Serinibacter salmoneus: one gene and its partner. The protein of the gene in region 1 binds, or shares a complex with, the protein of each later gene. Links are inferred from orthologs where the notes say so. Each region holds a gene or a part of one and is shown on either strand. Other genes may lie near its edges. The genes, in order: ATL40_RS00520 and trxA.

Region 1 (11,256 bases):
CGACCTGCAGCGCGAGGAGGGTCTAGGAGTCCTCTACATCACGCACGACCTCGCCACCGCGCGGCACTTCAGCGACGAGATCATGGTGCTCAACCACGGCAAGGTCGTGGAACACGGGAGCGCCGACGACGTGATCCTGCGACCGCAGGACCCCTACACCCAGGAACTGCGGGCTGCCTCGCCCGACCCCGAGGCGCACTTCGCCGTCGGTTCCGCCACCACCGGCGGAGGTGCCGCATGAGAATCCCCGTTCGCTTCATCGCTGGTCGCGCCCTCTTCTACGCCTTCACGGCGTGGGCGGCCATCACCATCAACTTCTTCCTGCCGCGGATGTTGAAGGGCGACCCCGTCTCCGCCTACATGCAGAAGCAGGCGGGACAGATCACCCCGGAGGCGGAGAACGCCCTGCGGATCCTCTTCGGCCTCGACGAGGACAAGTCCCTGTGGCAGCAGTACGTGGAGTACTGGCGCCTGCTGCTCAGCGGCGATCTCGGCCTGTCCTTCTCCCACGGCCTGGCACCCGTGGGCGAGGTGATCTCCTCGGCGCTGCCCTGGACGGTGGGCCTGGTCGGCATCGCCACCATCATCTCCTTCGTCCTGGGCACCTCCCTGGGCGCCGTCATCGGATGGCGCCGCGGCAGCAAGCTCGACGCGCTGATCCCCGTCACCACCTTCTTCGGGACCGTGCCCTACTTCTGGCTCGGTCTGATCGCGATCGCGCTGTTCTCCTCCACGCTGCACTGGTTCCCCGCCTCGCACGCCTACGACAAGGGCAGCGTGCCGGAGTTCAGCCTCGACTTCATCGGGCAGGTCATCCACCACGGCGCGCTGCCGGCCATCACGATCGTCGTCGCCTCCCTCGGCGGCTGGATCCTCGGCATGCGCAACATGATGCTGACCGTCCTGGACGAGGACTACATCACCGTGGCGCAGGCCAAGGGCATGCCGAACAAGCGGGTGCTGCGGCACTACGCCGCGCGCAACGCGGTGCTGCCCCAGATCCAGAGCTTCGCGCTCTCGCTCGGCTTCATCGTGGGCGGGACGATCGTGATGGAGATGGTCTTCTCCTACCCCGGCGTCGGCAAGCTCCTGCTGGACGCCACCACGGCCAAGGACTACCCGCTCATGCAGGGTCTGTTCCTCATCATCACCATGGCCGTCCTCGTTGCCAACATCCTGGCCGACGTCGCCTACGCCGTCCTGGATCCCCGTACCCGGCAGGCGGAGGCCTGAGAGATGTCCATTTCCCAGTCGATACCCCAGCCCCCTGTCGAGGACACCGACGCGGCCACCGAGGCCGCCACCCAGCTCGCGCCGCGCCCCGGCCCGTCGCGGCGGACCTTCTGGTCGCAACTCGGCTCGGCCTTCGCGATGTTCCGCAACCCCAAGTCGCTCACCGGCCTGGCGATCCTCGGCGTCTTCGTGCTCATCGCCGTCTTCGGGAACATCATCGCTCCCTACGGTCCGCTCGAGAAGGACTACACGGCGCTGCGGCAGGGGCCCTCCTCGGCCCACTGGCTCGGCACCACGCACATGGGCGAGGACGTCTTCAGCCAGATCGTGTACGGCACCCGGGGGGTGCTCGTGGTCGGCTTCACCGCCGGCATCATCGCGACCTTCGTGGCCGTGGTCATCGGTGTGGTCGCCGGCTACACCCGCGGCTGGCGCAGCGAGTCGCTCTCGGCCGTGACGAACGTGTTCCTCGTGATCCCGGGTCTGCCGCTCATCATCATCGTCGCCTCCCAGTACCAGAACCCCCCGTTGATCGTCATCGCCGCGGTCCTCGCCTTCACGGGCTGGGCGTGGGGCGCCCGTGTGCTGCGAGCCCAGACGATGTCGCTGCGCAACCGTGACTTCATCCAGGCGGCGCGCGCCAACGGCGAACCGCTGCGGCGCATCATCTTCGTGGAGATGCTGCCGAACCTCATGGCGATCATCGCCTCGAGCTTCGTGGGCACGGTGACGGCCGCGGTGCTGGGCCTGACCACGCTGGCGTTCATCGGCGTCATCCCGATCTCGAACCTGAACTGGGGCACCATCCTGTTCTGGGCGCAGCAGAACGGCGCCTTTCCCACCTACTGGTGGTGGTGGCTCCCCGCGGGTCTGTGCATCGCGATCCTCGGGGTCGCGCTCTCGCTGATCAACTTCGGCATCGACGAGTACGTGAACCCCCGACTTCGCTCGGCCGGTGAGCAATCCCGCGCCCTGCGCAAGCGCGGGATCGACGCGAACAGCAGCGTCACCACCGTGCGCATCGCCGCACCCCCTGACCAGCCCACGACCACACGAACGGAGGGCGACTCATGACCGATGTCCACAGCCCCGACACCCGCAGCGCCGCCTACCGCAACACCGACCTGTCCGTCGCCGAGCGCGTGGAGGACCTGCTCGCGCGGATGACACTGCCCGAGAAGGTCGGCCAGATGCTGCAACTGGACGCCCGCGACGACCTGACCCACCACGTGCACGAACGCCACGTCGGATCCCTCCTGCACGCCTCGCAGGAGCGACTGCTGCAGGCACACCGCCTCACGCAGGAGACCCGGCTGCAGATCCCGCTCCTGGTGGGTGAGGACTGCATCCACGGCCACTCGTTCTGGCCCGGTGCCACCATCTACCCCACGCAGCTGGGGATGGCCGGCACCTGGAACGCGGACCTGGTGGAGCAGGTGGCCCGGGCCACCGCCGTGGAGGTCGCCGCGACCGGGGTGCACTGGACCTTCTCCCCGGTGCTGTGCATCGCGCGTGACCTGCGCTGGGGCCGGGTGAACGAGACCTTCGGGGAGGACCCGTACCTGATCGGGGAGTTGGCCTCGGCGATGGTGCGCGGCTACCAGGGTGAGGGACTGGAGGACCCGACGGCGATCCTGGCCACCGCGAAGCACTTCGCCGGGTACTCCGAGACCCAGGGCGGACGGGATGCCTCCGAGGCCGACATCTCCCGGCGCAAGCTGAGGTCGTGGTTCCTGCCGCCGTTCGAGCGGGTCGCCCGGGAGGGCTGCCGGACCTTCATGCTCGGCTACCAGAGCATGGACGGGGTGCCGATCACGATCAACGACTGGCTCCTGTCGGAGGTGCTGCGCGGGGAGTGGAACTACACCGGCACCCTCATCACCGACTGGGACAACGTGGGCCGCATGGTCTGGGAGCAGCAGGTGCAGCCCGACTACGCCCACGCCGCGGCGGCCGCGGTCCGCGCGGGCAACGACCTCGTGATGACCACCCCGGGCTTCTTCGAGGGCGCCCTGGAAGCGGTGGAGCGCGGCTTGCTCCGGCCCGATGAGGTGGACCCGGCGGTGCGGCGCATCCTCACCCTGAAGTTCGAGCTCGGGCTCTTCGAGAACCCCCGGCTTCCCCGCGAGGACGTCGCCGCGGTGGTGGGGACCGCGCAGCACACGGAACTGAACCTGCGGGTGGCGCGCGAGAGCCTCGTGCTGCTGGAGAACGACGGCACCCTGCCCCTGACCCCGCGGCCGGGCCTGCGGATCGCGGTGGCGGGGCCGCTGGCCGATGACGCACAGACCCAGCTCGGGGACTGGGCCGGCGGCAGCGGGCAGGCCGGATGGCTGGACGGTCAGCCGCGCGAGATGATCACCACGGTGCTGGACGGGCTGCGGGCGATCGCGCCGGCCGATGCGGACGTGACCTACTCGCCGGGGGCGGAGATCCTCTCCCTCGCTGCGGACCCGGAGGGCACCCACTTCCCGGATGGTCAGCCTCGACCCCCGATCGTGGTCCCGGCCGAGCCCGACCCTCAACTGATCGACGAGGCGGTCGCCTCCGCGCGCGAGGCCGATGTGGTCGTCGCGGTGGTCGGGGACCGCATCGAGACGGTCGGCGAGGGCCGCTCGACCGCGACGCTGGAACTCCTGGGCGGTCAGGTTGCCATGCTCGAGGCCCTGGTGGAGACCGGGACGCCGGTGGTCGTGGTGCTGGTGGCCTCCAAGCCGCCCGTGTTGCCGCGCTGCCTGGAGCAGGCCGCGGCCCTGATCTGGGCGGCGAACCCGGGGATGCAGGGTGGCCGCGCCGTGGCGGAACTGGTGTTCGGTGCCATCGAGCCCGCGGGGCGACTCCCGCTCTCCTTCGCCCGGCACGCCGGACAGCAGCCCACCTACTACAACCAGATCCGTGGCCAACACGGTAACCGCTACGCGGACCTCACCCAGGCGCCGGCGTACGCCTTCGGGCAGGGCATCGGGTACACGACTGTGCGCTACAGCGATCTCACGCTGGAGCGGGAGCAGGTCGGCCTCGAGGACACCCTGGTGGCGGAGATCACGGTCCACAACGACGGCGATCGTCCCGCCCACGAGGTGGTGCAGGCCTACGTCTGCGACCTCGTGACCTCCGTGAGTTGGACGGACCGGGAACTCAAGGCGTTCCGGCGTGTGGTCGTGGAGCCGCACTCCGCCGCCCGGGTGCGCATCGAGGTGCCGGTGCGCGAGTGCACGATCGTGGATGCCCAGGGGCGGCGCGTGGTGGAACCGGGCGCATTCGAACTGCTGGTCGGGCGCTCCTCGCGCACCCAGGACCTGCAGCGCGCGGGGTTCACCGTGGGCACCGAAGCACTGCCCGCCTGAGAAGCCACTGGGCCATCCCGGCCGCAGATCGTTGCGGCCGGGATGTGCCGCGCGCGGCGTGGGGCCTGCTCTTGTGGGGTCTCGTCCTACGGCGCGTAGTCGTACATCGTCACCCAGTCCACCTCCACGCGGCCGCTGGTCCCCGGGTCCGGCGCAGAGCCGTACAGTTCCGTCTCCACCTGCAGCACGAGGTGGAACGCGGTGTCCGGCACGCCGTCCGTGAAGGTGCCCACCTCCTCGCCGTCGAGCAGGAAGGTGAGGGCATCGGGCGCCCACTCGATCGTGGCGGTGTGCCAGCCGGTGCCGGCGAGCGGCACGTCGGTGGTGAAACGCTCGGCGGCCCCCGGGGCGCCCGCGCCTGAGCCTGGTCGGAACCGGTTGGCGTAGATCGTCTCCTCCCCGGTCAGCTCGTTGACCTCGGGGAAGTCGATCTCTCCTTCGCCCCAGTCGTCGCTGTCCGGCCACAGGATCCCGACGACCTTGTACCCCGGTGCCACGTCCGCGCGCAGTCGGAAGCTGTAGCGCCCGTACTGCTCGCCCCACCCGGTGCCGGGATGGCGCACGGCCACACCCGCGACCCGCGGCACGCCGTCGCGCGTCCCGATGTCCCACGTCAGCCGGCCGTCCTGCACCGACAGCACTGACTCGGCGTCGTAGCGGCCCTTCCCCGAGGTGTCGGGCCCGTCGTAGGCGAGGAGCTGGTCGGTGTACCGCGAGGTGAGGAAGGAGCCGCGCGCCACGGACTCGGTGAAGTCCTGGGCGTAGATCTGCTCCCAGTCCCCGACGTCGCCTATCGGCATGGCGGTGATGCTCAGCGCATCGGGGTCTGGGTCGGGGCCCGGGTCTGGGTCTGGGTCTGGGTCTGGGTCTGGGTCTGGGGTCGGTTCTTGTGACGGGCTGGGGGTGGGTGACGGCGTCACGACGGGTGGCGGCGTCGGTCGTGCGGGCAGCGGCGCGGGTGAGGGCGGCGCGGGTGAGAGCGTCGGGGTGCTGGGCGTCGGGGTGCTGGGCGCGGCATCCTCACGCGGTGCCCCGGCGCGGGAGACGGGCGATGGATCATCGGCGGGCTCGCCGGTCTCCGCGCCGTCACTGCTCGCCGTGGGTTGCGCATGCGCGGTGGGTTGCGCGTGTGCGGTGGGCGAGGGGAGAAGGCTGGCCTCGATCGCCCCCGGGGTGGTGGAGCGTGGCTCCGGGTCCGGTGCGGCAGGCTCGTGGGACGGCGAGAGGGGGCGTGGGGCCTGCGCGGTCAGGTGGTCCTGGAGTGCGCGCTCCGCGGCCGCGGCGCTCAGGCCTGCTCGGCTCTCGCTGCTCACTGCCCCGTCGAGGGCGGAGGCGAGCACGAGGGCAGCGGTCGCGGAGATCGTCACGATGCCCACCCCCGCGGCTACCCGAGTGGGGCGGCGCACACGCACGTGGGGTGACGGTGCCACGGCAAGGTCCCCCTACGGCGTCGAACGGTCCGATCCGATGCGAAACTACCAGCGCGCCGCTCCCGGTGGGGGGACCGATGTGCGGGCGGCGGCGTCCGATCACACCCGCGCCGAAACCGTGCCCGCCGCGCCGAGACCGTGCTATTCCGCCACGGACTCGCCGCGGCGTGCACGGTCTCGGCGCTAGTGGGAGGGCTCAGAGTGGGAGGGCTCAGAGAGCGACGGGCGCCACGCCCATCTCCCCGAGCAGTCCCTCGATGCGGGTGCGGATCTCGTCGCGGATCGGGCGGACGGAGTCGATGCCCTGACCGGCCGGGTCGTCGAGCTTCCAGTCCAGGTAGCGCTTGCCGGGGAAGTAGGGGCAGGCGTCCCCGCAGCCCATGGTGATGACCACGTCGGAGGCCTGCACGGCCTCGGTGGTCAGCACCTTCGGCTTCTCCTCACGGATGTCGATGCCGACCTCCAGCATCGCCTCCACGGCCACCGGGTTGATCTGCTCGGCGGGCATGGACCCGGCCGAGCGGACCTCCACAGCGCCGCCGGACAGCGCCCGCAGGAACCCCGCGGCCATCTGGGAGCGGCCCGCGTTGTGGACGCAGACGAACAGGGCGCTGGGCTTGCCGGTCTCGGCGGTCTCGGCGGGAGTGATGCTCTCGGTCATGAGGTGTTCTCCAAGGGTCTCGGGTGCGGCGGTCTCGGGTGTGGCGGTGTCGGGAACGTCGATCGGGTGCGGGTGGTCGGGCCGCTACTGCGTGGTGGGGAGCGCGAGGTCCGGGGTGAGATCTTCGAGCAGGGCGCGGACCCGGTTGTCGAGGTCCTCGGCGATGGCGGCCACGCCGGCCTCGGAGGCCAGGGCCGGGTCGCCGACCTGCCAGTCCTCGTACCGCACGCCCGGGACGATGGGGCACACGTCGCCGCAGCCCATCGTGATGACGACGTCGGCGGCGCGCACGGCGTCGTCGGTCAGTGGCTTGGGGAAGGCCTCCGGCGCGGTGCCGAGGTCGTCGAGCACCGCCTGCACCCCGGGGTGGACCTGTGCCGCGGGCGTGGAGCCCGCGGAGCGGACCACCACGGCATCGCCGGCGTAGCTGCGCGCGATCGCCGCGGCGAGTTGGGAGCGGCCCGCGTTCTGCACGCACACGAACAACACCTGTGGCCTGGAGCCGGTGCGGTCGCGGGTGAGGTCCTCCAGCCGCTGCCGGGCAAACTGCGCGGTCGCCGCGAACAGGCCATCCCCGATACCGGCGGAGCGAGCCAGTCCCGCGAAGGACTCCCGGCAGGTGGCGAGCACGAGCTCGTCCGGCAACGCCGGGAACTCGCGTGCGAGGTCCTTGGCCAGGGTCGCGAGCTCCTCGTCCGCCTCGGGCACCTCGTGCGGGTGCTCCGGGCCGCACCTCGAGGTCACCACGGTGGGCGCGAAGGAACTGAGCAGGTGGGTGACGGCGTCGCGATACGTCGGGGCGAGGGAGTACCAGACCCAGGTGCCACGCCGCTGCGTGGCCAGGAGTCCCGCCTCCCGCATCACCTTCAGGTGGTGGGAGACGGTCGGCTGGGACAACTCCGTGAGCTCGGCCAGGTCGCAGACGCACGCCTCCGCGCTGGGCGAGGCGCTGATGTGGGACAGCATCCGCAGCCGCAGCGGATCGGCCATCGCCTTCAACACCGGCGCCAACACAGCCGCCGTCTCCTCGCCCAAGGCGAACCCGGTGGCCGGGGAGGCTACGCCGTCGGACGCGATCGGGACGTCGATGGTGGTCATGCTCACCTCCTCAGGCAGGGCTCAGCGGGCCTCGGGGATCACGGCGCGGGGCGCCGTCGGGTCGCCCGCGAACCAGCGCCGACCGGCCCACAGGGCGACGTACACGAGACCCACCAGGACCGGCACCTCGATGAGGGGGCCGACGACGCCCGCCAGGGCCTGGCCGGAGGCCGCACCGAAGGTGCCGATCGCCACCGCGATGGCGAGCTCGAAGTTGTTGCCCGCTGCGGTGAACGCGAGCGTGGTGGAGCGGGCATACCCCATGCCCAGGGCCTTCCCGGTGACCATCCCGATGGCCCACATGACCGCGAAGTAGACCAGCAGGGGCAGCGCGATGCGGGCCACGTCCAGCGGGTTGGAGGTGACGGCCTCGCCCTGCAGGGCGAACAACAGCACGATGGTGAACAGCAGGCCGTACAGCGCCCAGGGCCCGACGGTCGGGATGAACTTCTCCTCGTACCAGTCGCGACCCTTGGTCCGCTCGCCGATGATGCGGGAGAGGAACCCGGCCACCAGCGGGATGCCGAGGAAGACCAGCACGTTCAGGGCGATCTCGCCCATCGACACGTCCAGGCCCTGGGAGTCCAGGCCCAGCCAGCCGGGCAGCACCGTGAGGTAGAAGTAGCCGAGCAGGGAGAACGCGAGCACCTGGAACACGGAGTTGATCGCGACCAGCACGGCCGCGGCCTCCCGGTCGCCGCACGCCAGATCGTTCCAGATCACCACCATCGCGATGCAGCGGGCCAGGCCCACGATGATCAGGCCGGTGCGGTACTCCGGCAGGTCCGCCAGGAAGATCCACGCCAGGGTGAACATCAGGGCGGGGCCGACGAGCCAGTTCAGCATCAGCGAACTGATCAGGAGGCGCTTGTCGCCGGTCACGGAGGCCACCCGGTCGTAGCGCACCTTGGCCAGGACGGGGTACATCATCACCAGCAGGCCCAGCGCGATCGGGATGGAGATCCCGCCCACCTCCATGCTGGCCAGGAGGTCCGACACTCCGGGAATGAACCGGCCGAGCAGCAGGCCGCCGATCATTGCCAGGCCGATCCAGGCCGGCAGCCAGCGGTCCAGGGTGGACAGCCGCGCGGTGGTCGCAGCCGTTCCGGGATCGCTCGCGGTGCTGGGCGTGGAGATGCCGACGGGCTGGGGGGTGTTCATGCAGAGGCTCCCGTGGTGGCGTTGAGGGCGGCTTGGGTGTTGGCGGGTGAGGCGGGGGCGGCCTGCAGGGTGGCGAGGTAGCGTTCGGCGTCCAGGGCGGCGGAGCAGCCGGTGCCGGCGGCGGTGATGGCTTGGCGGTAGGTGTGGTCCACGACGTCGCCGGCGGCGAAGACGCCGGGCAGGTTGGTCTGGGTGGTGGGGTGGGCCACGGTGATGTAGCCCTCCTCGTCCAGGTCGACCTGGCCGTGCAGGAGTTCGGTGCGCGGTAGGTGCCCGATGGCTTCGAACAGGCCGGTGACCGCGAGGTGGCGGGTGGCGCCGGTGGTGGTGTCGCGCAGGGTGAGGCCGGTGAGTTTCTCGGTGCCGTGGATGGCGATGATCTCGCTGTTCCAGGCCATCTCGATCTTGGGGTCGGCCAGGGCGCGTTCGGTCATGATCTGGGAGGCGCGCAGTTCGTCGCGGCGGTGGATGAGGGTGACCTTGGAGGCGAAGCGGGTCAGGAAGGTGGCCTCCTCCACGGCGGAGTCGCCTCCGCCGACCACGGCGATCTCCTGGTCGCGGAAGAAGAACCCGTCGCAGGTGGCGCACCAGGAGACCCCACGCCCGGAGAGGGTCTTCTCCTCGGGTAGGCCCAGTTCGCGGTAGGCCGAGCCGGTGGTCAGGATGACCGCGCGGGCTTTGATGGTGCCGGACTCACTGGTGGTGAGGGTCTTGATATCGCTGGTGAGGTCGAGGGACTCCACGTCCTCGAAGCGGATGTCGGCGCCGAACTTCTCGGCCTGGGCGGCCATGTTCTCCATCAGGTCCGGGCCCTGGATGCCCTCGGGGAACCCGGGGAAGTTCTCCACCTCGGTGGTGTTCATCAACGCGCCACCCGCGCTCACACTCCCGGCGAACACGATCGGCGCCAACCGCGCCCGCGCCGCGTACACCGCCGCGGTATACCCCGCCGGACCCGACCCCACAATCACCACATCATGAACCACATCAGGGTCCTGGTTGCGCTGGGTGGCGGCCACGGTGGCCGAGTCCACCGGAGCGGCATCGTCGGTCGGTGTGGAGACGGCACCCAGGGCCGAGGCCCCGGCGAACGGGTTGAATGGGGTGGACATCTGGCTCCTTGTGCGATCCGGTGAGTATCGATCCGCGTCTATATTGACAGTCATCGATCGGGTGCGCAAGCGCTGTATTGATGTTCATCGAATCGTGCCTGGACGGTCACCAGGAGGGTGCCGAACGAGGACCCGATCGGATGGCGGGTGCTGGGTCAGTCAGCCCACGTTGATGTTCTCTTTCGCGCGGATCAGGTCCAGGGCGATCACCGACCCCAGGAGGGCGCGCCGCTCCCGGTGGCTCAGATCGGGGCTCATGCTGACCACGTAGCGGCTGCGGCCCAGGAAGGCCCGGCTGATCCCGGCCCACTGCCGGGAGATGGTGGCGAGGGTCCCCCGCGGCCCGGTGAGGGTGAAGTCCATCCCACGCAGGCTGCCCGTGAGGTCGAGCGCGGAACCGTCCAGGGTGACAGTGCACGAGGTGCGGAAGAACGCCAGGCGCTTGACCACCTCGGCCAGCGCGATGCCCTCGCCGTCGCGGATCTCCATCCGGTCGCGCCACCAGTTCATGGTGTCGTGCAGGTGCAGCACCCACCCGGTCTCGTCCACCACCGTGAAGTCGCGGCTGCCCGCGAACATCCGTCCGAGCGCAGAGCCCTCGGTGTGGATGTGACCCACCTGCCGGCCGGACATGTCCGAGACGGCGAAGTTGTTGCTCATGAAGCCCGTCACCTGGTCGACGACGAGGACGTCGTGATCGAGGATCCCCATGCCCCGATCCTGGCACGACCTCGCTACGGACGGAGGATTCCGTGTCGTCGGCCCACGCGACCAGGATTCGCCCAGGTCAGAGGCGGTCGGTACTCGCGCTCTCACGCCGAGATGGGCGGATTCTCCGTCCCCAGCGAGGTCGCGGGCGTACGCTCCGTGCCATGAGCATCGATGGGGACGTCATGGGCGATGCGCACGCCACCGAGCAGTGCCTGCTGCGCGAACTGGCGACCGGCGCCGCGGTCTCCGGTGGAATCGGCGCCGTGACCTGGCTGATCGGCGCTCGTCGCTCCCGGCCGGGTGCCGTCGGGTTCGGGAGGCAGACCGTCGCGTGGGCGGCAGTGAACGCCACAATCGCCGGGGTGGGCGCATGGCGCGCCCGCCGCGCGGCTGTGGCCGACGGGGCCGACGGGGCCGACCGGGCCGATGGGGCCGACGAGAAGGGACGGGCGCGTTCGATGCGCCGCACCCTGCTGATCAACGCGGGACTCGACGTCGGCTAC
Region 2 (11,281 bases), 2.9 Mb from region 1 along the record:
GAACCTGCTCGCCGAAGAGAGCGCCGTGCCCGTGGTCGTCATCAACGACCTGGACGTCACGCTCACGGCGCGCATCGTCGTCGACCCCGAGGAGCAGTCGCTGCGCGCTCCGGAGGAGCCGCAGGTCACGCTCGCGCCGGGTGCGACCACCACGGTGCGCGTGCCGGTCGTCGCGATCGCGAACGGCACGACCCTGGTCGATGTCAGCCTCTACACCCCGGACGGTCTTCGCCTGGGTCAGGCGGAGACCTTTGAGATCCGCGTGCGGGCCGAGTGGGAGAGCCTCGGGATCGGCATCGTGGCTGCCGTGTTCGGGGTCCTGCTGGTGATCGGCATCCTGCGCGCCGCCCGTCGAGGACGCCGCCGCGCCGATGGACACGTCCCGCCGCGGCGGGCAGGAAGGAAGACCTGATGGCCGGCTCACGTGGGGGGATCGTCGGCGCGAGCGCCACCATGTTCTCCGGGACGGCGGTCAGCCGCGCCCTGGGTTTCGTGCGCACCGCGCTCCTGGCGGCCGCCCTGACCACCATCGGTGGTGCCGCGAACAGTTTCGCGGTGGCCAACACCCTGCCCAACGTGGTCTCCATGCTGCTGGCCACCGGCGTGCTGAACGCGGTCATCGTCCCGCAGCTGGTCCGCGCGGCGCGGCTGCCGGACGGCGGTCAGGACTACACCAACCGGCTGCTCACCGTGGCGGGGGTCGCCCTCGCCGTGGTCACGGTGATCCTCACCCTGGGTGCCGCCCTCCTCGTGGACCTCTACGCCCTGCGATTCGACCCCGCATGGCTCCCCGTCGCGTACGCGTTCGCGTACTGGTGTCTCCCGCAGGTGTTCTTCTACGGCCTGTACACGCTGCTTGGCCAGGTGCTCAACGCCCGGAAGGTGTTCGGGCCGTACATGTGGGCCCCGGCGCTGAACAACGTCGTCGCCATCGCCGGGCTCGCCGTCTACCTCGCCACGTTCGGACGCATGCCACCCGAGCTGATCGCCGCCGGTGAGTTCGGGGCGGACCGGATCCTCCTCCTGGGGGGAACGGCCACGCTGGGGGTCGCGCTCCAGGCCTTGATTCTCATCATCCCGTTGTACCGCTCCGGCTTCCGGTATCGCCCGGCGTGGGGCTTCGAGGGTCTGGGCACCGCCAGCCGGGTCGCCATGTGGTCCTTCGCGCAGCTCGTGGTGGGGCAGCTCGCCTTCCTCGTGGTCTCCAACGTGGTCAACGCCGCCGGCGCCTACACCGACCCGGACATCGACCGCTACGTCGCCGGCAAGGCCGTCTACGACCTCGCGTTCCTGGTGGTGATGCTCCCGCAATCGCTCATCGTGGTCTCACTCGTCACCGCGATGTTCACCAGGATGTCGGAGAAGGCGGCCGCGGCGGACGCCGCCGGTGTCCGTGGTGACCTCTCCCTCGCCCTGCGCACCGTTGCGGTCTTCACCGTGCCGGCCGCGGTCATCCTGATGGTCACCGGCACCGGAGTAGCTCGCGTGATGACCCTGGCCGTGCAGACCGTCGAGACCGACGCGCTGGCCGGAATCGTCGTCGCGACCCTGGCGATCGGACTGCCGTTCCTGGGCTTCTGGACCGTGGTGCAACGCGTGCACCTGTCCTACCAGGACGCACGCGCCGTCTTCATGCTGCAGATCCCGATGGCGGTGGTGCAGGTCGCCATCGTGGCCGTCGGCCCGTTCTTCCTCCCCCCGGAGGTCTGGGTGGCCTGGGCGGGTCTCGGCATCAGCGTGTCCTACGCGGTCGGTGCCGTCCTGGGCTACCGCCGCCTGCGTCGCCGACTGGGGCGGGTGGACGGCCGCCGGGTGCTGCGCACCCACCTACGCCTGCTCCTGGCGACCGTACCTGCATTCATGGTCGGCCTGCCCCTGATGATCTGGGTCATCGGGCCCTGGAGCCTCGTGGTCAGCATGACGCGGCTCGCCGTCGTCATGATCCTCATGCTGGCGCTCTACCTGTGGACGGCGCGGCTGCTGCGCATCGAGGAGACGCACGTGCTCATGGCGCGTCTGGCCTCCATTGGCCGCCCTCTACTGGCGCGGGTGCTTACCATGATCCCGGGAGCGCGTACCAGCGCGCGTGGCACCACACAGCAGGGAGGGGACCGGTTGGGTTCCACCGACTCGGTAGAGACCGGGATGCTCCTGGCCGATCGCTACCGCGTCGGTCAGGAGGTCGGCACCGGTGCCTCCGGTGTGCGCCGGTGGCGCGGTCGCGACACCATCCTGGAACGGCCCACCGATGTGCTGTCCGTCTCCGGCCCGCACACCGCGAACGTGTTGGACTCCGCGCGCCGCGCCGCACTGGTCTCGGACGCCCGCCTCCCACGCATCATGCGCGTCGGCGAGTTCGACGGCACGGGCTACATCGTCACCGACCCCACCCCCGGGACCACACTGGCGCAGATCCTCGAGCAGGGACCACTCAGCACCGCCGTCGCTCGCTCCATCGCCGGGGAGGTCGCCGGCGCGCTGGAGGCCGGGCGTCGCCGCGGTGTGCACCACCTGGCCCTGGACACGCACAAGGTGGCCCTCACCAGCGCCGGCGCGGTGCGGGTGGCGGGCCTCGGTGTGGACAGCGTGGCCGCCGGTCAGACCACTGCTCCCGGTGGGATCGACGCCTCGGCGTTCGATGCGGCTGCGGTCATCGCCCTGCTGCGCGAGATGCTCGGTGCGCAGCCCGACGACGAGGCGCAGGCGTTGCTCGCGACCCTCCCCGAGCATCCACGCACCTGCTCACAGATCGTGGTCGCCTTGGCCCCGTGGCACCCCGTGCCGGACCTCGCACACCTCCTGGGTACCGACGCCGAGCCGGGGAGGGAGAATCAGGATCCCGAGCCCTCCGACTCGGCCGCAGACTCATCCGGGTCGGCCGCACCGAGCGCGGAGGCAGCGGCGGAATCGGAAGCGGCCGGGGAGGACCGGACCGAGCAGCGACGCGATACGTGGCTGGAGGACGAGGAGGTCGCCGAGGCGGTCGAGCGTGACCTGATCGCCGACACCGGCGAGCTCAGCGCGATCGCGCCGACGTGGCGACCACCGCTGCAGGAGATCACCGAGCCGCCGGCGGCGTTCGACGACGTGATCGGCACCGCGACCCTCTCCGACGGTGCCGATGAGGCCGACGGGGCCGACGAGGCCGATGGGGCCGACGAGGCAGCCGCACGAGAGCCCGGGAGCACTGCGGACGGCGCAGGAACCGTGGCTCCGGAGACGTCGGGGTCCATACCCGCGACGGGCTTCTGGCGACGCCTCGACGCCGTGATCCCGGCGGCCGATCGTGAGCTGGGGTACGGGGGCACGCAGTCACCCGCCGCGGTGGACGACACGGAGCCCGATGCCGCACAGGACGCCACTCCCGGCTCCCAGCAGGAGACGCCCCACGCCCCGGACACCTCCCGGTGGACGGTGCCCGCACCCGCCTCGTTCGCGGCGGCACCCGGGTTCGCCGAGGCAGCGTTCGGCGACCACGAGGTGGAGGCCGCTCCTGCGCGACACACCTCCGGGGAGGGCATCTCGGCCGTCGCCGCGGTTGCCGGCGGCCTGATCGATGGCGCCCGCCGCTCCTCCTCATCGGGCGAGGAGGAGGGTGCCGCACCCTCCCCGGCGTCGGGCGCGCCCATGGCTCCCGCGCTGGACACGGCCGTTGCGCCGGGGATCGACTCGGCGCCGGGCGACGCCGCCGATCCCGCGGAACCGGACCACACCACACCCAGCGACCCGGCTCCGGCAGTCGCCGAGAACGTGACGCCACAGCCCGCGTCCTACCCACCGCCCGCGCGCGCCGAGGAGGTCGTGGAGGAACCTCGACTGCCGGAGCACCAGGACGCCGACGAGATGGACCGCCCCTGGGGCGCCGTGAACGCGACACCCTGGGTGCTGCTGATCGTGGCTGTCGGTGTGCTGTGGGTGCTGTGGGCCGCGATCGGCTCGCTGGTGGATGCGGCACGCACGGGGCAGGCCGACTCGGCGCCCGCCTCGAGCGTGCAGGTGGACCCCACCGAGCCACAGGCCGGGGAACAGGGCGACGCCCACGATGCGCTACCCGCCCCGGGTGACATCCCGCCATTCCTGTTCTCCTGATCACCTCCGGGCACCCCGTTCCACCCGGGTCGCATCCCGTGGGCGGCGTGAACCGGGAGGCGGGAACAAGACCGCCACATCCGGGGTTGTCCCCCGCGAGCACTGACTACCAAGGAGTGAGGCCATGACCACGCAGACCGAACAGATCCATGACCTGGTGATTGTGGGGTCGGGTCCGGCGGGGTATACCGCGGCGGTGTACGCGGCGCGGGCGCGGTTGGCGCCGATCGTGTTCGCCGGGAGCGTGACGGCTGGTGGCGCGTTGATGAACACCACCGAGGTGGAGAACTTCCCCGGGTTCCCCGAGGGCATTCAGGGCCCGGACCTGATGGAGAACATGGCCGCCCAGGCCGAGAAGTTCGGCGCCGACATCCGCTTCGAGGACGTGGAGTCCCTCGACCTCACCAGCGATATCAAGACCCTCACCACGAGTGAGTCCGGCACCATCAAGGCCCGCGCGGTCATCCTGACCACCGGATCGGCCTACCGCGAACTGGGCCTACCCGAGGAGAAGACCCTGTCGGGGCGTGGGGTCTCCTGGTGCGCCACCTGCGACGGGTTCTTCTTCCGCGACCAGGAGATCGCCGTGGTCGGCGGTGGCGACTCCGCCGTGGAGGAGGCCACCTTCCTGACCCGCTTCGCCTCCAAGGTCACCCTCATCCACCGCCGCGACGAACTGCGCGCCTCCCAGATCATGACCGAACGCGCCCTGGCCGACCCCAAGATCGAGATGGCCTGGAACAGCGAGATCATCGCCATCCACGGCACCGAGAAACTCACCGGCCTCACCCTGCGCGACACCACCACCGGCGCCACCCGCCACCTCGCGGTCACCGGCCTGTTCGAAGCCATCGGGCACCTACCGCGCACCGAACTCCTGCACGGCCAGGTCGACCTGGACGAGGAGGGCTACATCACCGTGGCCCACCCCACCACCCAGACCAACCTGCCCGGCGTCTTCGCCGCCGGCGACGTCGTGGACCACACCTACCGCCAAGCCATCACCGCCGCCGGCACCGGCTGCTCCGCCGCCCTGGACGCCGAACGCTACCTCGCCACCCACCACGCCACCCCCGTCGGGGACACTCCCGCGGCGACCAGTGGACGCGAGGAGTCGCTGACCGGCGTAGTCTGAGGGCTTGCGGTCCGGCCCGCACCGTTCCCATGCCCCTCTGAGGAGAGTTGTGAGTAGCGTTCTCCAGGTCACAGACGACACGTTCGACGAGTTGGTCCTGCAGGCACCCGGAGTGGTGCTCGTGGACCTGTGGGCGCCATGGTGTGGCCCGTGCCGCCAGATGGAGCCGGTGATCGAGGAGCTCTCGCGCGAGCTGACCGGCGTGACCGTGGCGAAACTGAACACGGATGACAACCCCGGCGCCACCGCGTCGCTGCAGATCACCTCGATCCCCACGCTGCTGATCTACTCCCGCGGGGAGTTGGTGAAGACTCTCGTCGGCGCCCGACCCAAGGCCGCCATCCGCGACGCGCTCCAAGAGTACGCGGCGGTGTGAGCGTGACCGAGTCCCCCCGCGGCACACGCCTGGACCCCTGGCACGGCTCCTATGCGGCCCGCACCCAGGGTATGCGAGCCTCCGAGATCCGCTCGCTGTTCGCCGTCGCGAACCGCCCCGAGGTGGTGTCGCTTGCCGGCGGGATGCCCAACCTGGCGGACCTGCCGATGGAGCGCTACGCCGACACGATCGCGCAGATGCTGCGCATGCACGGGAGCCGCGCGCTGCAGTACGGCTCGGGCCAGGGCGAGGTGGAACTGCGTGAGCGCATCACCGAGGTGATGTCCCTGGAGGCCGTCAACGCCCACCCGGACGACGTGGTGGTGACCACGGGGTCCCAGCAGGCACTCGACCTACTGGCGCGGATCTTCCTGGATCCGGGTGACGTGGTGGTCGCCGAGGCCCCGAGTTACGTGGGCGCACTCGGTGTGTTCCGTGCCTACGAGGCGGACGTGGTCCACACCCCGATGGACGACGAGGGGTTGGTGCCGGAGGCGTTCGAGGAGACCCTCTCGCGGCTGAAACGCGAGGGTCGCCGGGTGAAGGTGTTGTACACGATCCCGAACTTCCAGAATCCCGGGGGCGTCACGATGTCACTGGCGCGGCGTCATGCCGTGATCGAGGTCGCGCGGCGCCACGGGGTGCTGATCCTCGAGGACGACCCCTACGGCCTCCTCAGCTTCGACGGCGAACCGCTCCCGGCCATGGCTTCCATCGCCCCGGACGACGTGGTGTTCCTCGGGTCCTTCTCCAAGACCTTCGCCCCCGGGTACCGCGTGGGGTGGGCCCACGCCCCGCACGCCATCCGCGAGAGGTTGGTGCTGGCGAACGAGTCCGCCATCCTGTGCCCGTCCAACGCGTCGCAGTTGAGCGTGGCGGCCTACCTCGCCAACTTCGACTGGCGTGCCCAGATCAAGGACTTCCGGGTGATGTACGCGGAGCGGCGCGACGCGCTGGTCTCCGCGCTGGCGGAATACATCCCGAATGCGTCCTGGACCACCCCGGAGGGCGGCTTCTTCGTCTGGGTGAGACTCCCGGCCGGATTGGACGCCCGGGAAATGCTGCCACGCGCGGTCACCGCACGCGTGGCGTACGTGCCGGGGACTGCGTTCTTCGCCGACGGCGCTGGCTCCACGCACATGCGGCTCTCCTTCTGCTACCCGACTCCGGAGCGCATCGTGGAGGGGGTGCGCCGCCTGGCCGGTGTGGTCAACGCCGAGGCGGACCTGGTCGCGATGTTCGGTTCCACGCAGCAGCACCCCCACGGGCTGGACGCCCCGGCCACGGGGACGACCTGATGGGCGCGACGAACATGGACGTACTGATCCTCGCGGGTGGGCTCTCCCATGAGCGGGAGGTCTCGCTCCGGTCGGGACGGCGCGTAGCCGATGCCCTCATCGACGCCGGTGCCTCGGTACACGTCAGCGACGTGGACGGGGAGATCCTTGGACTCATCGATTCGCTTCGACCCGATGTGGTCTGGCCGTTGCTCCACGGAGCGACGGGTGAGGACGGCTCGCTGCGTGACCTGTTGGAACTGCTCGGCGTGCCCGCGGTGGGCAGCGACGCCGCGGCCTCGCGCCTGGCCTGGAGCAAGCCCGTCTCGAAGTCCCTGCTGGCCCGCGAGGGGATCAGCACGCCCGCCTCGGTGAGCCTGCCGCAGGCCGTGTTCCGGGAGGTGGGGGCACGCGCCGTGCTGGAACGGGTCGTGGAACGCCTCGGCCTTCCCCTCGTGGTGAAGCCGGCCAAGGGCGGATCGGCGCTGGGGGTCTCCGTGGTCCACGAGGCCGCCTCCCTCCCACAGGCCATGGTGACCTGCTTCTCCTACGGCGATGTCGCGCTCATCGAGCGGTACGTCACGGGTGTGGAGGTCGCGGTGTCCGTGGTCGATCTCGGCGACGGTCCGCAGGCACTGCCTGCCGTGGAGATCGTGGTGGACGACGGTCCCAACGACTACGACGCCCGGTACACCACGGGGCGTACGGAGTTCTTCGCACCCGCTCGTCTGAGCGCGGAGGCCGCTCGGGAGGCCGGGCGGGTCGCCGTCACCGCACATCGCTCGCTCGGACTGCGTGGCCTCTCGCGCACCGACCTGATCCTCGACGACGCGGGGACGGCCTGGTTCATCGACGTCAACAGTGCGCCTGGGATGACGGAGACGTCTCTGTTCCCGCTCGCCGCGGAGACCGCCGGCTATCGGCTCCCTGAGCTGTACTTGAGGATGGCTCGGGCCGCGCACCCCTGAGCAACAGCGGGAGACCGCCGGCCGTGCGGTGCCACCTCGTGGCAGCGCACGGCGGCGGTGCGTGTGTCAGGCGCCGGTGTCCTGGTTCAGGCGTTGGGTCTCCTCGGGTGCGAGCGCGTCCATGATCCTGGTCAGATCGTCGAGGTTCGCGAACTCGATCGAGATCTTGCCCTTGCGCTGCCCCAGATTGACCTGGACCTTGGTGTCCCAGCGGTCCGAGAGCCGCCGTCCAAGGCCGGCGAGCGCTTCGGTGTGTGCACCCACCCGAGGACGCCGCCGGAGTTCCGGACGCACGGGGTCATCGTCACCCAGCGCCACGATCTCCTCGGTGGCCCGCACGCTGAGGCCCTCGGCCACGATCCGGTGGGCCAGGTTCTCCATCGAGGTCGGGTCGGTCAGTCCGAGCAGCGCCCGAGCGTGACCCGAGGAGAGAACGCCCGCTGCAACGCGTCGCTGTACTGCCGGCGGCAGCCGCAGCAGACGTAGCGTGTTGGAGATCTGGGGCCGGGAGCGAGCGATGCGGCGCGCCAGTTCCTCATGGGTGCATCCGAAGTCCTCGAGGAGCTGCGCATAGGCGGCAGCCTCCTCCAACGGGTTCAACTGCGCCCGGTGAAGGTTCTCCAAGAGGGCATCGCGCAGGAGGTCGGTGTCGGTGGTCTCCCGGATGATGGCGGGGACGGTCGTCGCACCCGCAAGGCGACTGGCGCGCCATCGGCGCTCACCCATGATGAGTTCATAGCCCGTGGCGCCGGCGCGGACGACGACGGGTTGCAGCACTCCGACCTCGCGGATCGAGGCGGCGAGTTCGGCGAGGTCGTCCTCGTCGAAGACTGTGCGCGGCTGGTGCGGGTTCGGGACGATCGAGTCCAGCGGCAGTTCGGCGAAGGACGCTCCCGGGACCGGCGCCAACTCCACGGTCTGGTTCTCCCGCACATCGTCCGGCGAGCGCCTCGGGGCCGGATGCTCGATCGGGGCGTGGGAGAGGGCGATGCCCTCCGACTCGGTGTCCACTGCCGAGCGCAGGTCGGCGTTCGCCGCCTCGTAGTGCTCGGGTCCCACCCCATCGAGTCGTCGGGCGCGATCGGTCGTCAGGTCGGTCGCGGGATAGTGGCCCGCGACCGCCGCCTGGGCGCTCGAGTCCTGGGAAGTTGTCCCATCGGAGGATTCGACCACTTTGGTTGGGCCGTCCGTGGCGGTCTCCGAGGGCGCGGCAACGGTGCGAGGAAAGAACACGTCGACGGGCCGATTCGTCGCGGGACCGTTCGGAATGAGCGCCCCCAGGCCGCGGCCCAGGCCGGTGCGTCGCTTGTCACTCATCGGTGGCTCTCCGTAGTCGCGGCTGCGGCGCCGCGGTCGCTGAGTTCTCGGGCAGCCTGCAGGTAGGCGAGCGCCCCGGAGGAGGAGGGGTCGTACGTCATCACAGTCTGGCCGTAGCTCGGTGCTTCCGAGATCCGCACGGACCGAGGGATGACGGCGCTGAGCGTCTCGTTCGGGAAGTGGCCACGGACCTCTCCCGCGACCTCGCGGGCCAGGTTCGTGCGGGTGTCGCTCATGGTGAGGAGGATCGTCGACACCGTCAGTTCGGGGTTGAGGTGCCCCTTGATGAGCTCGATGTTGTTCAGCAACTGGCTCAGACCCTCCAGCGCGTAGTACTCGCACTGGATCGGGATGAGGACCTCCGCGGCAGCGGTGAACGCGTTGACGGTCAGCAACCCGAGGCTGGGCGGGCAGTCGATGAACACGTAGTCCAGGCGTGGGAGGCCCTGCTCGTCACGCCACCGCAGGTACTCGGCGAGAGCTGTACGGAGGCGATACTCGCGACCCTCCAAGGAGACGAGTTCGATCTCGGCACCGGAGAGATCGACTGTCGCCGGCACGCACCACAGGCTCTCGAGGGCTCCCGAGACCGTCACGGCGTCCTGCATCGGCACCTCGCCGAGCAGCACGTCGTACGTGGACACCGTACCGGAGGGGTGCTCCACGCCGAGCGCCGTCGAGGCATTCCCCTGCGGGTCGTTGTCGATCACGAGGACTTCGAGGCCTGAGCGCGCCAGTGCTGCGGCGATGTTCACGGTCGTCGTCGTCTTGCCGACGCCGCCTTTCTGGTTCGCCACAGTAAACACGCGTGTAGATCGTGGTTTCTCGAACGTTCGTTCACTCAATGTGACCCGCCGCTGAGTGTCCCTGATCAGCTGCGCAGCCAGGGGGCTGTCCTCGTCGGCGGTCGGGAGGGACGAGATGAGCGCCTGCCGGCGCTCGGCGTCACTCAGGGAATCCGGCTTGGCTGCCGCCTGCTGCTCGGTCTCATGTGGCACCCGACCAGGATACGTCGTCGGCAGCGTCGGCACCGGAGCTACACGCCACATCGCACCACATCACCCGCGCATAGAGAGCGCACGGGCGCGCAGGAGCCCTTGCACCAGAGCGGGCGTGTTTGCTCGCGGGCCTCATCGCGGCAATCGCCGGCTCTCGCCCACGTCGGCCCAGAGAGCGTGGACCTACCCGAGCCCGGGGTGATGTTCCACGTGAAACCGCGCAATGGTAGTGCGGCAAGCCCATCTTCCGTGCGGAGTGTCCACGCCCGGTAGACCACGTCGAACTTGGGCAGTTCGACCCTGCCGCCGGCGCGTGCCTGGCCACGCGCACAACAGGTTGACGTACACAGCAGGTTCAGTCCGTGCGTGGTTCCACGTGAAACAGTTCGGCGTGCTTCCGTGGGTTGGGCGCCCGAGGCGCACAGCACACCACGAAGTACGCTGAGGCCCCCAGATGCGCCGCAGCTCAGTAGGACGTCTCGCGTGCGCACGGTCGAGCCCACACCCTCGACCGCCGCGATCCTACGAGAAGCGGGGCGCGCGACGAACGCGTATAGCGCCAGGACGAGACCAGCACGGGCACCGTTCCACGTGAAACACAGCACGGGCACCGTTCCACGTGAAACACAGCACGGGCACCGTTCCACGTGAAACACAGCACGGGCACCGTTCCACGTGAAACACAGCACGGGCACCGTTCCACGTGAAACACAGCACGGGCACCGTTCCACGTGAAACACAGCAGTGAGACCGTCGCCTGATGCAGCCGCAGTGAGGCCCTCACTGGAGCCAGTGTCCTCACGACCACGGTCGACTAGACACCACATCGCCGTTCATTGCAGGACGGCGGTACCTCATAGACGTCACGATGTCGGGAAGCTGCTTCAGTTCATCATTGTGCTCTCGGGCAACGCTCAGTGAACCCTTCGCGACTGCGCGGCCTGCCTCATCTGCGAAGGCACGACCACGACGGCCTGTGCCGGATAGACCGCCTTCTACCTGAACAGAGAGGCCGTCCGCGCTCAACCGTGGCGTGCGCACCTGACACGTGAAGCTGCGATGAGACTTACCCAGTGCGCCGGCCGGTGTGGCGCCACCGGCAGCCCGTCCCGGCTGGTCTG

Evidence for each region.
Region 2: the proteins of ATL40_RS00520 (region 1) and trxA are in contact, whole or in part, in an NMR structure (PDB 2IPA), measured with the Bacillus subtilis proteins. The link is inferred for Serinibacter salmoneus from one-to-one orthologs.

Annotation. Positions count from the first base shown.
Region 1 is NZ_PDJD01000001.1:148,466-159,721, forward strand. Bases 4,947-7,743 are described here. They hold ATL40_RS00520 (arsenate reductase ArsC), read right to left. Parts: upstream 6,672-7,743; coding sequence 6,222-6,671; downstream 4,947-6,221. Other genes in these bases: ATL40_RS14615 (glycoside hydrolase family 16 protein), read right to left, coding at 4,947-5,380; ATL40_RS00525 (metalloregulator ArsR/SmtB family transcription factor), read right to left, coding at 6,756-7,743. Also shown: ATL40_RS00495 (ABC transporter ATP-binding protein), read left to right, coding at 1-241; ATL40_RS00500 (ABC transporter permease), read left to right, coding at 238-1,233; ATL40_RS00505 (ABC transporter permease), read left to right, coding at 1,237-2,307; ATL40_RS00510 (exo-beta-d-1,3/1,6-glucosidase), read left to right, coding at 2,304-4,580; more of ATL40_RS14615, read right to left, coding at 4,667-4,946; more of ATL40_RS00525, read right to left, coding at 7,744-7,769; arsB (ACR3 family arsenite efflux transporter), read right to left, coding at 7,791-8,930; trxB (thioredoxin-disulfide reductase), read right to left, coding at 8,927-10,042; ATL40_RS00540 (LURP-one-related/scramblase family protein), read right to left, coding at 10,202-10,753; ATL40_RS00545 (DUF6992 family protein), read left to right, coding at 10,915-11,256. UniProt on the Bacillus subtilis protein: Catalyzes the reduction of arsenate [As(V)] to arsenite [As(III)]. In vitro, can dephosphorylate para-nitrophenyl phosphate (pNPP).
Region 2 is NZ_PDJD01000001.1:3,074,994-3,086,274, reverse strand. Bases 4,115-6,936 are described here. They hold trxA (thioredoxin), read left to right. Parts: upstream 4,115-5,273; coding sequence 5,274-5,600; downstream 5,601-6,936. Other genes in these bases: ATL40_RS13735 (D-alanine--D-alanine ligase family protein), read left to right, coding at 6,898-6,936; ATL40_RS13740 (aminotransferase-like domain-containing protein), read left to right, coding at 5,597-6,898; trxB (thioredoxin-disulfide reductase), read left to right, coding at 4,214-5,224. Outside these bases: ATL40_RS13760 (DUF6049 family protein), read left to right, coding at 1-412; ATL40_RS13755 (lipid II flippase MurJ), read left to right, coding at 412-4,089; more of ATL40_RS13735, read left to right, coding at 6,937-7,845; ATL40_RS13730 (ParB/RepB/Spo0J family partition protein), read right to left, coding at 7,912-9,162; ATL40_RS13725 (ParA family protein), read right to left, coding at 9,159-9,968. UniProt on the Bacillus subtilis protein: Participates in various redox reactions through the reversible oxidation of its active center dithiol to a disulfide and catalyzes dithiol-disulfide exchange reactions.